One region of the Priestia sp. Y58 genome, then DNA from elsewhere that is predicted to be linked to it. Evidence: riboswitches for the same ligand, from Rfam matches in the RefSeq annotation. Region 1 holds a riboswitch; the other holds the start of a gene.

Region 1 (7,408 bases):
TAGAAGTATAGGTCCAAAATACTTTGTAACCTTATTCTTAACATTTCAATCAATGCTTACACCTGTGAATCTTGCATCAATCTTCACTTATATACAAGACCTCAACGTCTAGATTGACTGATTAGTATAGAGTTGCTACCATTATACTGACCGATCAACTAGTAATTATATTAGGGAGCTGTTTTGATGGAACCAACCAATTCAAAAGAAAAGATTTTAAGCGCAGCTGCTAAACTTTTTCGCAAAAAAGGCTATCACGCCACCAGTCTAAGTCAAATTACAAAAGAAAGCAGCGCTCCGAGAGGATCTATTTATTATTATTTCCCGGATGGAAAACAACAATTAGCAAAAGAAGCTATTCAAAAAACGGGGGAAAGAGTCAAAGCTTATATCGAAAAATCCCTCGCTTCTCATGAAGATGCCGCGTCAGCTATTCAATATCATATAAAACTAATGGCCGATCGAATGTTTGAACAAGTGGAAAATGAAGCAGATATCTCCCTCGCTGCTATGTCAAGTGAAGTATGGTCATCAAACGAAACGCTTCGTATGGCCTGTGAAGCCGTGTATAACGAGTGGGAGCAAGTTTATGCAGATAAGGTAGTTTGTTCAGGTTATGAACAAGAGGAAGCAAGACAGCTAGGTTCAGCTATACAGTCTTGGATTGAAGGGGCTTATACTCTTTCATTAACTAAAAATAGTACAGTTCCTATGCAAATTGCTGCTGACCAAATTGGCAAGCTGTTTGCAAACAAAAATTAATGTAGTAAAAGGAGGTCGATTATGACACAAACAAAAGAAAAAATGAGTACACGAAGTAAGCTTATCCTTTTCATTTTGATTCTAGGAAATTTCTTATGCTTAATTAGTGAAACGGTAATGAACGTAGCCTTGCCAAGTATCATTTCAGATTTTTACGTTAAAACGAGCTCAGCTCAATGGTTAACTACAGGGTATATGCTTGTGATTGGCATATCCGTCCCGGTGTCTGCTTTTTTAATTCAACGATTTACGTTAAGACAGCTGTTTGTGACGGCTATGAGCTTTTACTTAATTGGGTCCTTCATCGGCTTTATTACTCCATGGTTTTCTCTGCTTTTTGTGGGACGTATGATTCAAGCATTAGGAACAGGCATTGTTTTACCACTTGTAATGAGCACAATGTTAACACTCGTACCTGTTAGCAAACGCGGCACCGTAATGGGGATTTTTAGCGTAGCTATTTTATTCGCACCCGCGATAGGACCGGTTCTTTCAGGATTAATTATTCAATATTATTCGTGGCGAATTATATTTCTAGGTCTTTTGATTGCGGCGGCGCTTATTTTCCTATTTGCTCTCTTTAAACTCGGGAACGTTTCTGAAACATCTAGACCAACAATTCATATCCCATCTGTGATTCTTTCTACAATTGGATTTGGAGGAGTTGTTTATGGATTTAGCGCAGCTGGTGAAGAGACAGGATGGAGTAATCCTATTGTATGGCTCACGCTCATCATTGGCGTCGTAGCTCTTGCTTTATTTGTCAGACAGCAAACAAAGCTTAATTCTCCCATGATTAATATGAAGCCTTTTAGATCGTCTGTGTTTTCAAGATCAATTTTCTTAATGTTTCTTATTATGATGATTCAGTTTTCAATGATGTTAATTTTGCCGCTTTATTTCCAAACGGCTGCCGGACTGTCTCCTTTGCAAACAGGTTTTCTTATGCTTCCAGGAGGAGTAACGCTGGCTCTAACAGCTATGGTCGGAGGACATTTGTTTGATAAAATTGGATTTAAACCGCTGCTTTTAACAGGCTTAATCCTTTTAACATTTATTTTAAGTTTGTTCACTACCATTTCCAGTGAAACAACTACGATGACCGCAGCTATTTTATACGCTGCCTTTACAATTGGCGTAGGTTTAAGCATAGGACCCGTGATGACGCTTGCTTTAAATCAAGTACCTAAACCTCTTCACGCTCACGGTTCAGCCATTTCAAATACGATTAACCAAGTTTCAGGCGCAATTGGACCCGCTTTGTATACAAGTATTATGACCATGGCTTCTCAACGCTTTATTCAACAATCAAATGAAACGAATAAAACGCTGTTACAAATAAAAAGTATGACAAGCGGAGTTCATACCGTCTATTATGTAGCCATCGCTTTCGCCGTCGTTTCGTTCCTTCTCGCTCTTACGTTAAAGAAAAAAGATCAGCAGCTCGAAACGCAATAAATAAGAAACTGATAAAAGCTGCTCATAATTTGAGCAGCTCTTGTTACATGCAGAATTTATATCACAAATGTAAAAGCAATCATAGATACTATGAAAACAAGGATAATAACACCTCTCTTTTTTTCTGTTTTCCATGCTTCAATAGCGCCCACGATACCACCAATAGCTAAAATAAAAGTACCTATAATGTGCAGAGGCAGCAGAGATAATACTCTACCTAAACTCGCCATCACTCCTCCAATCAATATAAATCCTGTTGTTGCAATAGATTTTAAAGATATTAAGTCTCGTATCGCTTCTTTTTTTTCAATTTTACTCAGTTTAAAGTACTCTATTATACTAAAAACAGCGGGTGTTCCCCATAAAATAAAGAAGCTAATTAATCTATCCGTGTCTACACTCACTGTTCATTCACCGCCTTTGTCAATCCCTTATGCACTTTTCCTAACCCGTTTTTTAGAAATAAAAAAAGCGGCTGTAGCTGCTAAAACGGGAATTACAAAAGCAAAGCTAGGTGAATGACTGCCAAACATTACTTTACTTGATAAACCTTCAATTGAACTCCACATATCCGCGCTTTCTGGAACATGCAAAAGCGTAAGAATCATGCCTGATAGCAGTTGAAAGCTACCTAGCAACACAATGAAGCTAATGATAAATAGTCCATATCTCTTCAATGAAATCTCCCCCTTGGTTTATATACGATTTCACACCTTTCAAGTTCCACTATTTAACAAAAAACTTTCTATTACTCTTGCTTCAAGGATCCTCCAAAAGAAAATTGATGGTAGTCATCAAGCTTATTCCAATATCCTATGCACTTTACGTCAGGCTCATCAATAGCTAACGCTTCTTTATTAATTCCTTTATAAGGAAGAAATACAGTTAACTGCACTTTTTGTTTTGGCTTAATATTTAATTTATTACCTTCTGCTAATACCTTAAATTTATTTTCAGAATAACCGTTTTTCATTTTTAAAGGATAGGATAAAAAGACATTGTTTTGTTTGATGGTCAAATCGCTCTTGTTTACTAATTCCATTTCATATGAAATCCCTTGCTTCATCTTTTGTTCTTTGATGACGTTAATATGGATCTTTTCTAGCTCTTTTAAAGGAACGTTGCCTTCTTCTTTTGAACATCCGGAAAACACGATGGCTAACGCTAATAAAATAAGAACTCCTAACTTTCTGCTCAAAAAATAATCCCCTCTCTAGTAACAAAAATTACCTTACAATTATAACTCAAATTAGTAATTTAATGGTAAAAATACACAATTAAAAAAGCAAACCTTTTCGGTCTGCTTTTTTAATTGCTACGCATAGGTAATGTGTTGTTGTGCGAAAAACTTTTCGATAAGGAGTTTGCCAACTATATGTATATCGTAACAAAAGAAAAAAGAACGCGCTGTGAGATTTGTCACTTCTTCTTTCAAAATAATCTAATCGAATACTCGCTATTTCCTTACGCAAAAAGAGCAGAACGCAAACGCGACCTGCTCTTTTCACATGCTAGATATGGGTAATTTGTCCATGCGTGAAAAGCTCTTCAATAATAAGGGGTTTATCACTACACTTATAGAATAACAAAGAAAAAAAGATGGGGCTGTGAGATTTATCACACCCCCATCTTTTTTATCCAACTAGCTTATTAAATTGTACACGTTTATTAATTGCTGCCATAATTGGTGCTCCAACAAGCATAACAACAAACTCACCAACAGCCGTTGTTAGCCATGTAAAGAAAAATGGTAACTCAAATGCTAGGTGCAGTTCAAACGCAATAATAAACATCGTAAACGTAAACACAAGTGTATTAATAAGCATACGAGCCCACATATTTTTAATGTAGCGCATAGAAAAAATGGTAATGAGTAATGATAGTACAGATTGTCCTACCCCAAACACCAGATCATAAGCGACCATTGGTGAAAAAAACAAATTCGTCAGAAATACCCCTAGTACAATGCCGTACACGTACTTTTTATTAAATACAATCAAATGATTGAACATTTCCGATATACGAAATTGGATATTGGTGAAGCCAAACGGCTGAATTAACATGCTGACAGCAATATACATAGCAGCTAAAAGACCGTTGACGCAAAGTGTTCTTATATTCATCTTACTATTCTCTCCTTAGTTTTTTAACGTGGGATGGTTACGAACCACGTAAACACTCAAAGAATCATACAGCAAGCTTAAGCTTTCGTCAATCTAGCTGTTTGCAAACTACTGCCGCTTTCTATATCTTGAACATTGACTGCCCTTTTTTCTTACTTTTCTTTAGTATAAAATAGAAGACGTATCCGTATACATAGGTGACATAAAGTAGTTAACCCTTTTGATTTGAAATACGAAAGGATTTGTAGTGATGTTAGATAATACAGATAAGCGCATACTAGAAGAGCTATCAAAAAATGGACGTATGAAGATGAAAGAATTAGGAGAAAAAGTGCATTTAACCGGACAAGCCGCTTCTGCTAGAGTATTAAAGTTAGAAGATGAAGGCATTATCAAAGGCTATACAATTAACATTGATGAACGAAAACTTGGCTACACCGTCCATGCATTTTTAAATATCTATACGCAGAGCATTCATCACCACCCCTACCTTACATTTTTAGAAAGTCAGCAGAAGTACGTCATCAACAACTTTAAAATCAGCGGCGATGGCTGCTACTTACTAGAATGCAAATTTCATTCAAATGAAGAATTAAATGATTTTTTGACAGAGCTAAATCAGCATGTGAATTACAAACTTTCAATTGTCATTAACAAATAATTTTTTAAAAAAATAAAGGTATATTAATTTATGAAAATGGCAATTCTAATAACGTATTCCCCCTATTCCAATAAATTTGAAAATCCTTTGCATCGTCGCAAAGGATTCTTTTTTATGTAGGAAACCGCCTTCTATTTTTTGAAAAGTTGAACATCTCTCATAGCGTTGACATAGCGGTCAGAGGTTTATATAATCGGTGACATCGAAGCATGGAAAAGCCGGATCAAGACCCATACACGTATCGTAATTCTTCGTCTTAGAAGTTGATCAGTTTTATAACTAGACAATTTCTAAGACGTTTTTTATTTTATCATTTGTGAAACACTAGTAAAAACAAGATTTCACATGAAAATATCCTAATAATCAAGGAGGTTTGCATATTGAAAACAATCTATAAAGACATCATCTTAATTATTGTTGGAGCACTTTTAGTTGCTGCATCCATTGATTTTTTCGTCATTCCAAATAAATTAGGTGACGGAAGTACAGTTGGTATTGCTCTTGTTTTATATTATTTATTTCATATCCCTACAAGTATCAGCACATTTCTTGTAAACCTTATATTTATTGCCTTAGCCTATAAATTTCTAACCAAAAAAACGATTCTTTATACGATTCTAGGAGCCGTCATGACGTCCGTTTTCCTCGGTCTAGTCAGCTATATTCCTTTTCACGTTCACGACATGATTTTAGGAATTGTATTCGGGGCTTTACTAATGGGAACAGGACTTGCTCTCATTTTTATCGCAGATGGATCTACCGGTGGAACAACGCTTTTAGCTTATTTATTAAACTATACAAAAGGTTATAATATTTCTAAAAGCATGTTCTATATGGACAGCGTCATTATTTTAGCATCGGTTTTTGCTATTGGCGTCAACAACACACTCTATACTTTTATATTCGTCTATCTTTGTGCCAAAATCGTCGACATCGTTATCGAAGGTTTCCACAACAAAAAAGCTATGACGATTATGTCTGATCAGTACAAAGACATTGCGCAAGTTATCACCAGTGAATTTGGAAATGCAGCCACAATCTTTTACGGATATGGCTACTACGCCAATAAAGATAAACGTATTATTTACGTTGTTATTAAAAAGAACGAGCTATTAAAAATTAAAAAGAAAATCCAGCAAATTGACCCGAATTCTTTTATTGTCATCCACGAAGTAAAAGAAGTTGTCGGCGGGAAATTTGGATTTATCGGCAATTCGCCTCATGAAACAAAAGCCGCTGCTAAATAAAAAAATCCACCTCTTGGTGGATTTTTTTATGAAAAAACCGTTAAGAAAAACGAAAAGATACCTGCTAAAAAGTAAACAGACCCTAACGCAACTGCTCCTGTAACGACCGTAAATACACTTAATCCGATAGCCACCTTCATTTTCATCCACATCCCTTTTTAGATTAGTAGTATAAGTATGTCCAAGGATAGGAGATTTATAACTATGCCATCCTATTTATTTCATATATCTATGCAACAATTGTCTATTCAATGTGTTCTAAAACCACCCCTGACGACATAATGTATAGGAAGGATTTCATATACACATCTTTGTATCACACATATCATATGAAATTAGGTGAGATAAAATGGTGGCTGTCCACTTTTTTGAAAACAGAAAGCTTCTATTAAGCCAGCTGAGGGAAAACATTCCTTCTACGGGTGATGATTTAAAGATTAAAGGACGAAAAGGAACCGTCGTGCTTGTGAATGACATCGATGAAAAAAATGTTCACGTGGAAGTTGCTTTAGAAAAAGTAGTGAAAAAGAACTTAGCGTTAGATAACGCTAAAAAGAAAAGGAGATAAGCGGTTTACGCTTATCTCCTTTTCCTTTTAATTTATATACGAATCGTCTTTATCTTTTGCTTCAGTTTCCAAAAAAAAGAGACTCCTAAAAAGGAATCTGCAGCAAAGAGCGATATCATCGCCTGAATATTAATACAAGTTATATTTTAACATATAAAAACATTTTTTACAAAAATAAACTATTATTTTACGCATAATTATTTTTTATTCGATGTTTTTCAACATTTGAAACCATTTCGTATAAAGATCTTTATTTATTTTTCAGGCCAAATTTTTGCATCTGGCTCTAATAACCACTTATGCTCCTCTTCCATAATACGGTCTGTCCACGGATTATTGTCGAGATGGCGAATCATCCAGCAGAAGTACATCGCATAGCCGGGAGCCGTTGCTTGAGGATGATCCAATTCGCCAGGAATTGTAATAAAACTATTATCAACTACACGGTACGCATCTTCTCCAACCATTGCGCAGCCAAATCCTTGGGGCTTGTCAAAACGATAGTAATACACTTCGGGCTGGTCATGATGATGAGGCGGATAACTCGACCATCTTCCTGGATAAGAAATAACTTCTCCAATAACAAGGT
Region 2 (7,408 bases), on a different contig from region 1:
TTGTGTTTGCGTACTTCTAGCGCTAGAGATTCAGTTAAGCCGAGCACGCCAAATTTTGAAGCACTGTAAGCACTTGTAACGGGAGCGCCTTTTTGACCAGCAGTGGATGAAATATTGATGATGTCTCCACCGTTTTTTTCGATTAATTGAGGTAGAACGGCGCGCGTTACGTAGTAAACGCCCATTAAATTCACATCAATGATTTGTTTCCACTCAGCTGGGTCTAGCTCTAAAAAGCTTCCGAATTTACCGATTCCTGCATTGTTGATTAAGATATCCGTTGCCCCTAATTTTGTATGTAGATGCTCAACTGCTGCGTTTACTTCTTCCATAGAAGAAACATCTGCTGTTGCATAAGCAACGTGTACATCAAATGCTTCTAGTTCAGAAGCAACAGCCTTTAAATCTGCCTCTGTACGAGCAATTAAACCGATATTTACGCCTTCTTTTGCTAATTCAATCGCAGTTGAACGACCGATGCCTTTTCCTGCTCCTGTAATAAGAGCTACTTTGCCTTTAAGTGATTGTGCCATGTATAGACTCCTTTCAATATTCTGCATAAACATTCTTCATAATAACAAAGAATTATCCATTACTATCCTATAGAAATGCACAAATGATGTCAAAAATAAAGATTATTAAAATGGCTTCAAGTATAAATTTCCTTTTCATACAAAAACTATAAAGACTAAAAAGAAGAAATTCCGTTTCTTTTCGTTCAATGTAGTGGAGGATGAGCAATGCGTATAAAAAAACTATCTGAGTTAACGAATAAATCCAAACAGCGGAAAGAAAAAGCTGATGAATCGAAGGACTCTAAGGAAACTAGTGCTTCTTCTACACAGGAAGAGCAGAAATTATCGGAGAGGGTGGGAGATAATTTATCCCGCATGAAAAAAGCACTGGGACAGAGCACGGACTTAGTTGTGCGAGAGTTTCGAATTTCGATTGAAGAAAAATTCACTTTAGGCGTTGCTTACATCGACGGATTAGTAAATAAAGACGAAGTTGAACACTATGCGCTGGACTCCATTATGCACTATCACGATGAACATTTAACACATGATGACGGCATCGTTAATATGTACGAATTGATTAAAAGCTATAGTTTGGCAGCGGGTGAAATCACCGAAGCAAAAACATTGAATGACGCTCTTCTTCATATTTTATCAGGAGACACCGTGCTATTTTTAGAAGGGTATCAAACGTGTATTGTCGCAAGTACAAGAGGCTGGAGAGACAGAGCCGTTTCTGAACCACAATCTCAGACCGTTGTAAGAGGGCCTCGAGACAGTTTCACAGAAACATTGCGAACGAATACCGCATTGATTCGGCGCCGAATAAAATCTCCAAAACTTTGGATTGAATCTCAGCAAATAGGAGAGTTTACAAAAACGGATATTGCGCTCATTTATATAGACGGCATTGCGGATGAACAGATCATTCAAGAGGTAAAAGAGCGTCTTTCTAAAATTGATATAGATGGTATTTTGGAGAGCGGATACATCGAAGAGTTGATTCAAGATGAAGATTATACACCTTTTCCTACTATGCATAACACGGAGCGTCCAGACTCCGTGGCAGCAGGTCTTTTAGAGGGGCGAATAGCCATTTTAGTAGACGGTACACCTTTTGTATTAATGGTCCCTGCCCTATTTATTCAATTTTTTCAAGCAGCCGAAGATTATTACCAGCGTGCAGATATTAGTACATTGATTCGCTTAATGCGCTACATGGCATTTTTCTTAGCCCTTTTAACACCTTCCGCTTATATTGCTTTAACTACTTTTCATCAAGAGATGCTTCCTTTTGCTTTGTTAATTAGTATTGCAGCTCAAAGGGAAGGTGTTCCTTTCCCTGCTATTATTGAAGCGTTTATTATGGAAATCACGTTTGAAATTTTACGAGAAGCAGGAGTCCGATTGCCTCGAGCAGTAGGTTCAGCTATTTCGATTGTGGGAGCACTCGTTTTAGGAGAAGCTGCCGTACAAGCGGGATTAGTTTCACCTGCAATGGTTATCGTTGTATCCATCACCGCTATTAGTAACTTTGTGTCACCTGTGTATGATATGGCTATTGCAGTAAGGATGCTGCGCTTTATTTTAATGGTTTTAGCAGCTACTTTTGGCTTATTCGGTATTATTCTGGGGCTAATTTTAATGATTTTACATTTATGCAGCTTAAGGTCATTTGGAGTCCCTTATATGACACCTATGGCTCCATTTGTGAAGCGTGATCAAAAGGATGTTCTAATTAGACGTTCGATCAAAAAAATGAAAACAAGGCCAAAGCTTATTAACGAGAAGAATATTTCACGTCAAAAGACGCAAAAAAACTAAACTGTGTAAAGGTGGCCGTTTACTATGAAAGCATTTCTAATGTTATGTATCTGTTCATTGCTATTAAGCGGCTGCTGGAGCAGTCGAGAGTTGAATGAACTAGCCATTACGGTTGCTGTCGGAATTGATAAAGCAGAAGATGGCATCATTGTTACAGTTCAGCTGATTAACCCTGGTGATATTCAGGCCAAAACCCCTACAAACGGGCCTTCTGTTACCACATTTTCTATTAAGGCTTCGTCTGTAATGGAAGGGTTAAGAAAAATAACGACAAAATCCCCGCGGAAAATTTATCTTTCTCATTTACGAATGCTCGTCATTAGCGAAAGTATGGCGGAAGACGGTATCGCTGAAGTGCTTGATTTCTTTGCTCGGGATCATGAAGTGCGTACCGATTATTTTGTTGTTATTGCTAAAAACACGAAAGCATCGAGCGTGCTGAACGTATTAACAACAATCGAAAAAATACCAGCTAACCATATGTTTGCTTCATTAGACGTGTCACAGCGTATTTGGGCACCTACTAGAGGAGTAAAGTTAAATGAACTGATTAGCAATTTAACCAGCGAAGGAAAGCAGGCGGTGTTATCAGGAGTATTGTTAAAAGGCAATGTGAAAAATGCAGGAGATATGTCTAGCATTTCTCGCACCAATCTTTCCACTCTGCTCAATTTCAAAGGATTGGGTGTCTTTCAAAATGATAAGCTTATCGGCTGGTTCAATGAAGACGAAAGTAAAGGATATAACTATATTACAGGAAATGTAAAAAGTACGTTAATTGTTATTCCATGCGAAAAAAAAGAAAAACAGCATGATATCATCGGAGTAGAAATGCTTCGAACGAATGTCAAGGTGACAGCTACTATGAAAAATCATAAACCTCATATTCACGTTGATTTAAAAGGAGAAGCGAACGTGGCTGATGTAGAGTGTCAAGTGAATTTACAGGACCCAGCTGTAATCAATATGCTCGAACGAAAAACAGCAGCCGACGTAAAAGAAAAAATGAATGACGCGGTGGAAAAAGCTCAAAAAACCTATAAAAGCGATATCTTTGGTTTTGGCGAAGCGTTTTACAGACAAGATGTGAAAAGATGGTACAAAATGAAAAGAGACTGGAACAGAATTTACGCAGAGGATTTAACCGTCGATTTAGATGCAAAAGTTCAAATCCGTCGCTTAGGCACGTTAAATAACTCATATATGAAGCAAATGAAGCATTAAGGAGAAAGAAAATGGAGGGATTTATAGCCTTACTTGTACTGCTTGCTTATTTGACTAAAAAAATCATGATCAACTTCCGAAAGGAAAAGTATTACCGTGAAATAGTCGTCTACCTTTGTCTCATAGGTTTGGGTCTATTCTTTTGGGGAGCGATTACACTCCGTAAAGAAGTTCCTACGCCTCTGTACTTTTTAGAGGCACTAATTAAGCCTCTTACTAGAACCGTTCATCATCTGTTATTCACGTGAGCAAGCATGTAGGAGAGAAGGTGTGTATGATGCAAATAAAAGAATATATTAGTCCGAAACAATTTCTTTTTCTAATTTATGTTTTTTGTATCGGAAGCGCCATCTTGGCAGTTCCGGCTACATTATTAGAGACGAATAGACAAAATGCGTGGTTTTGCGGTGTGCTTGCTATTGGCTTTGCACTTTTAATCGTTGCGGTGCTTTTATGGCTGATTCAGTGTTACCCTCAGCAAACATTCATTCAAATAGCTAAAAAGGCGCTCGGTCGTTATGCCGGAACGTGTATTTCTCTTATTTACATTTTCTTCATGTTCATTCAATCTACGTTTTCGCTTCGAGACATCAGTACGTTTATGACGACTCAAATTGTCCCTGAAACGCTGCCTACGTGGATTCATGCTCTTGTTCTTTTAGCTGTTATATACGGAGGGTATTTAGGTATTGAAGTGGTAGCTAGAACCGCGGAAATCTTTTTGCCGTGGATTGTGGTCCCTTTTTTATTGTTAATTGTTTTAAATATTCCTCAGATGAAATTTGATCGTCTTTATCCTTTTTTTGAATTCAGCATGGGTGATTTAGTATTAGGGACCACTTATTTTTTAGGAAACCCGTTTATGGAATTGATTTTTATCCTAATGATTACGCCTCATGTAAAAGGTGGAAAAAAGGTAAAAAAAATGTTTGTTATCGGCACTGTCGCATCGGGCTTGACGATTACGATTGCAGTTGCGGCTTGTATATTAGCTCTTGGCGCGAATATTGCGTCGATGCACAGTTATCCAGTTTATTTATTAGGAAAAATGATTTCGTTGGGTGCAACGATTCAGCATGTTGAAGTATTAGTAGCCATTATTTGGATGTTATCTATCTTTTTTAAAGTTGTCATTGTGTTCTATGCTATTCAGTTAAGTATCGTCCAATTGTGTAATTTACGGGTGCGCAATTTTTTAAGCTTTCCTTTAGGCCTAATTATTACAGGCGTGGCGTATTACATTATTCCCAATACAGCGTACTTCAATTATTTTGAAAAATATTACTGGCCGTTTTATTTATTTGTACTAAGCGTCTGTTTTCCGTTGTTATTTATTGCGCTTTCTTATATAAAGAAAAATAAGACAGCTAAAGGCGATAGAAGCCAACAAACATAGCATTATTTATACGCATGTGGTATAGTATACGATGACAATTCAAGAAGAAACGCCGTACACGTTTGTATACGTACGGGAGAGGTTCGAAAACTCCCTCTATAAAAAACTAAGATCATCGTTGATGACAAAAGACACGGTTTTAGCGTGTCTTCTTTCACGTGCTTTTCTATTAACACGTCTTTTTGACGTGTTTGGTAAGGACGTGTATCTTAGTTGCTTTTTAGGGAGATTGCTGGAAAAGAGCAGTCTCTTTTTTGTGTTATAAAATTAGTCACAAAGGGAACGAACGGTTCAATAAAGTTTCTTCTTCTTTTGATTTCAATCAAAAAGGAGACGAACAATAATGATGAAAAATGAAAAAGCGATTGTTGTATTTAGCGGAGGTCAAGATAGTACGACATGTCTGTTTTGGGCTTTGAAAAACTTTAAAGAAGTAGAAACGGTTACTTTTCAATACGGTCAGCGTCATAGTCAAGAGATAGAGGTAGCAAAAGATATCGCAGCTGATTTAGGTGTGAAGCATACCGTACTAGATATGTCACTTTTAAATCAATTAGCACCAAATGCCTTAACGCGAGATGATATTGAGATCGAGCAAAAAGAAGGAGAGTTGCCTACAACGTTTGTGGATGGCCGCAATCTGTTATTTTTATCATTTGCAGCCGTACTGGCTAAAAACAGCGGAGGCCGTCATATCGTAACAGGCGTTTGTGAAACTGATTTTTCAGGATATCCAGACTGTCGAGACGTATTTGTGAAATCGTTAAACGTCACGCTTAATTTATCAATGGACTTTGAGTTTGTGATTCATACGCCGCTTATGTGGATTGATAAAGCAGAAACGTGGGCATTAGCGGATGAGCTAGGAGCGCTTGAATATGTGCGTGAAAAAACGTTAACGTGCTACAACGGTATTGTTGCTGACGGATGCGGTGAATGTCCCGCATGTCAATTGCGAAAGCGTGGATTAGATCAATACCTGCAAACAAAAGAAGGAGGAGAAAAATAATGCTGCAACAAATGTATCCTCAAGTGTTTCATGACTATGAATATGAACTGAACAAAGATATGCAGTTTGCTGCGGCACATTTTGTTCCTCACACAGAAGCAGGTAAATGCCGTCAAGTCCATGGACATACGTATTTTGTAAATCTAACTGTTGCCGGAGATACATTAGACGAAGCGGGCTTTTTAGTAAACTTTGCGCTATTGAAAAAAATTGTTTCTGGTCAATTTGATCATACATTATTGAACGATCATTCTATCTTTAACGAAGAAAATCCAAATGATTTTCCTACAACTGAAGTTGTTGCCCGTAAAATTTATGAGTTGGTTCAAGAATATCTAGACACACTACCAAATAAGCCTTCTTGCGTACAAGTATTCGTGCGGGAAACGCCGACAAGTTACGTAGTTTACCGCCCAAAGAAGGTGAAAAAACGTGGCTAATACAATTCCAGTACTTGAAATATTCGGACCAACAATTCAAGGGGAAGGAATGGTTGTAGGACGTAAGACGATGTTTGTTCGTACCGCCGGCTGTGATTATTCCTGCAGCTGGTGTGATTCAGCTTTTACATGGGATGGATCAGCTAAAAACGATATTCGTCAGCTAACAGCAGAACAAATTTGGACGGAGCTAAAAGAAATTGGAGGAGAGTGCTTTGATCACGTCACCATTTCTGGAGGAAACCCTGCGCTTATCAAGGCGATTGGTTCACTTGTAGAGCTTTTGCACAGTCATGGGGTAAAAGCAGCTCTTGAAACACAGGGAAGCCGTTATCAGGATTGGTTTCTAAAGATCGATGATTTAACGATTTCTCCTAAGCCTCCAAGTTCATTAATGAAAACAAATTTCTCCGTATTAGACGATATTATAGAGACATTAATAAAGGAAAAACGCATGGCGCATATAAGCATAAAAGTCGTTGTATTTAATGATGAGGACTTTGAGTATGCAGCGTCTGTTCATGAACGTTATCCTGAGGTTCCATTTTTTGTTCAAGTAGGCAACGAGGACTTAACGACAATCGATAATGCGTCGTTAACACAAGAATTGCTTAAAAAGTATGAGTGGTTAATTGATAAGGCAGTAGCAGCTAAAAACATGAACGATGTAAGAGTTCTGCCGCAGGTTCACGCCCTTGTTTGGGGAAATAAACGAGGCGTGTAAGCGTATAGCAAAAAATTTACAAAGAAAAATAAAAACAGATATATACAAAATAAAAAAACGCTGTTAGAATGACAATCGTAGAAAGAGAGGAAATGCAAATGAGCGGTCGAAAAGATGAAGAATTAGAAGGTGTATCACTCCTTGGAAATCAAGGAACAAACTATTTGTTTGAATATGCACCAGAGATTCTAGAAGCATTTGATAACAAACATCCAAATCGTGATTATTTTGTGAAATTCAACTGTCCGGAATTTACGAGCTTATGTCCAAAAACAG

Evidence for each region. Region 1 has a riboswitch for preQ1 ahead of MMB68_RS23930 (QueT transporter family protein). Riboswitches for the same ligand answer to the same signal wherever they lie in the genome.
Region 2: another riboswitch for preQ1. It lies ahead of queC (7-cyano-7-deazaguanine synthase QueC); the one in region 1 lies ahead of MMB68_RS23930 (QueT transporter family protein).

The regions. Positions count from the first base shown of each region.
Region 1 is NZ_JAKWFL010000011.1:24,992-32,399, reverse strand. Features, by position in the region: gene MMB68_RS23955 (TetR/AcrR family transcriptional regulator) at 187-762, shown strand; gene MMB68_RS23950 (DHA2 family efflux MFS transporter permease subunit) at 784-2,220, shown strand; gene MMB68_RS23945 (hypothetical protein) at 2,277-2,624, opposite strand; gene MMB68_RS23940 (hypothetical protein) at 2,652-2,897, opposite strand; gene MMB68_RS23935 (hypothetical protein) at 2,969-3,418, opposite strand; gene MMB68_RS23930 (QueT transporter family protein) at 3,855-4,343, opposite strand; PreQ1 riboswitch class I at 4,353-4,397, opposite strand; gene MMB68_RS23925 (Lrp/AsnC family transcriptional regulator) at 4,594-5,004, shown strand; gene MMB68_RS23920 (YitT family protein) at 5,385-6,251, shown strand; gene MMB68_RS23915 (hypothetical protein) at 6,601-6,819, shown strand; gene MMB68_RS23910 (5-deoxy-glucuronate isomerase) at 7,074-7,408, opposite strand, start outside.
Region 2 is NZ_JAKWFL010000004.1:265,275-272,682, forward strand. Features, by position in the region: gene MMB68_RS14610 (3-ketoacyl-ACP reductase) at 1-533, opposite strand, end outside; gene MMB68_RS14615 (spore germination protein) at 741-2,339, shown strand; gene MMB68_RS14620 (Ger(x)C family spore germination protein) at 2,364-3,563, shown strand; gene MMB68_RS14625 (hypothetical protein) at 3,575-3,811, shown strand; gene MMB68_RS14630 (GerAB/ArcD/ProY family transporter) at 3,838-4,959, shown strand; PreQ1 riboswitch class I at 5,032-5,075, shown strand; gene queC (7-cyano-7-deazaguanine synthase QueC) at 5,306-5,968, shown strand; gene queD (6-carboxytetrahydropterin synthase QueD) at 5,968-6,408, shown strand; gene queE (7-carboxy-7-deazaguanine synthase QueE) at 6,401-7,132, shown strand; gene queF (preQ(1) synthase) at 7,231-7,408, shown strand, end outside.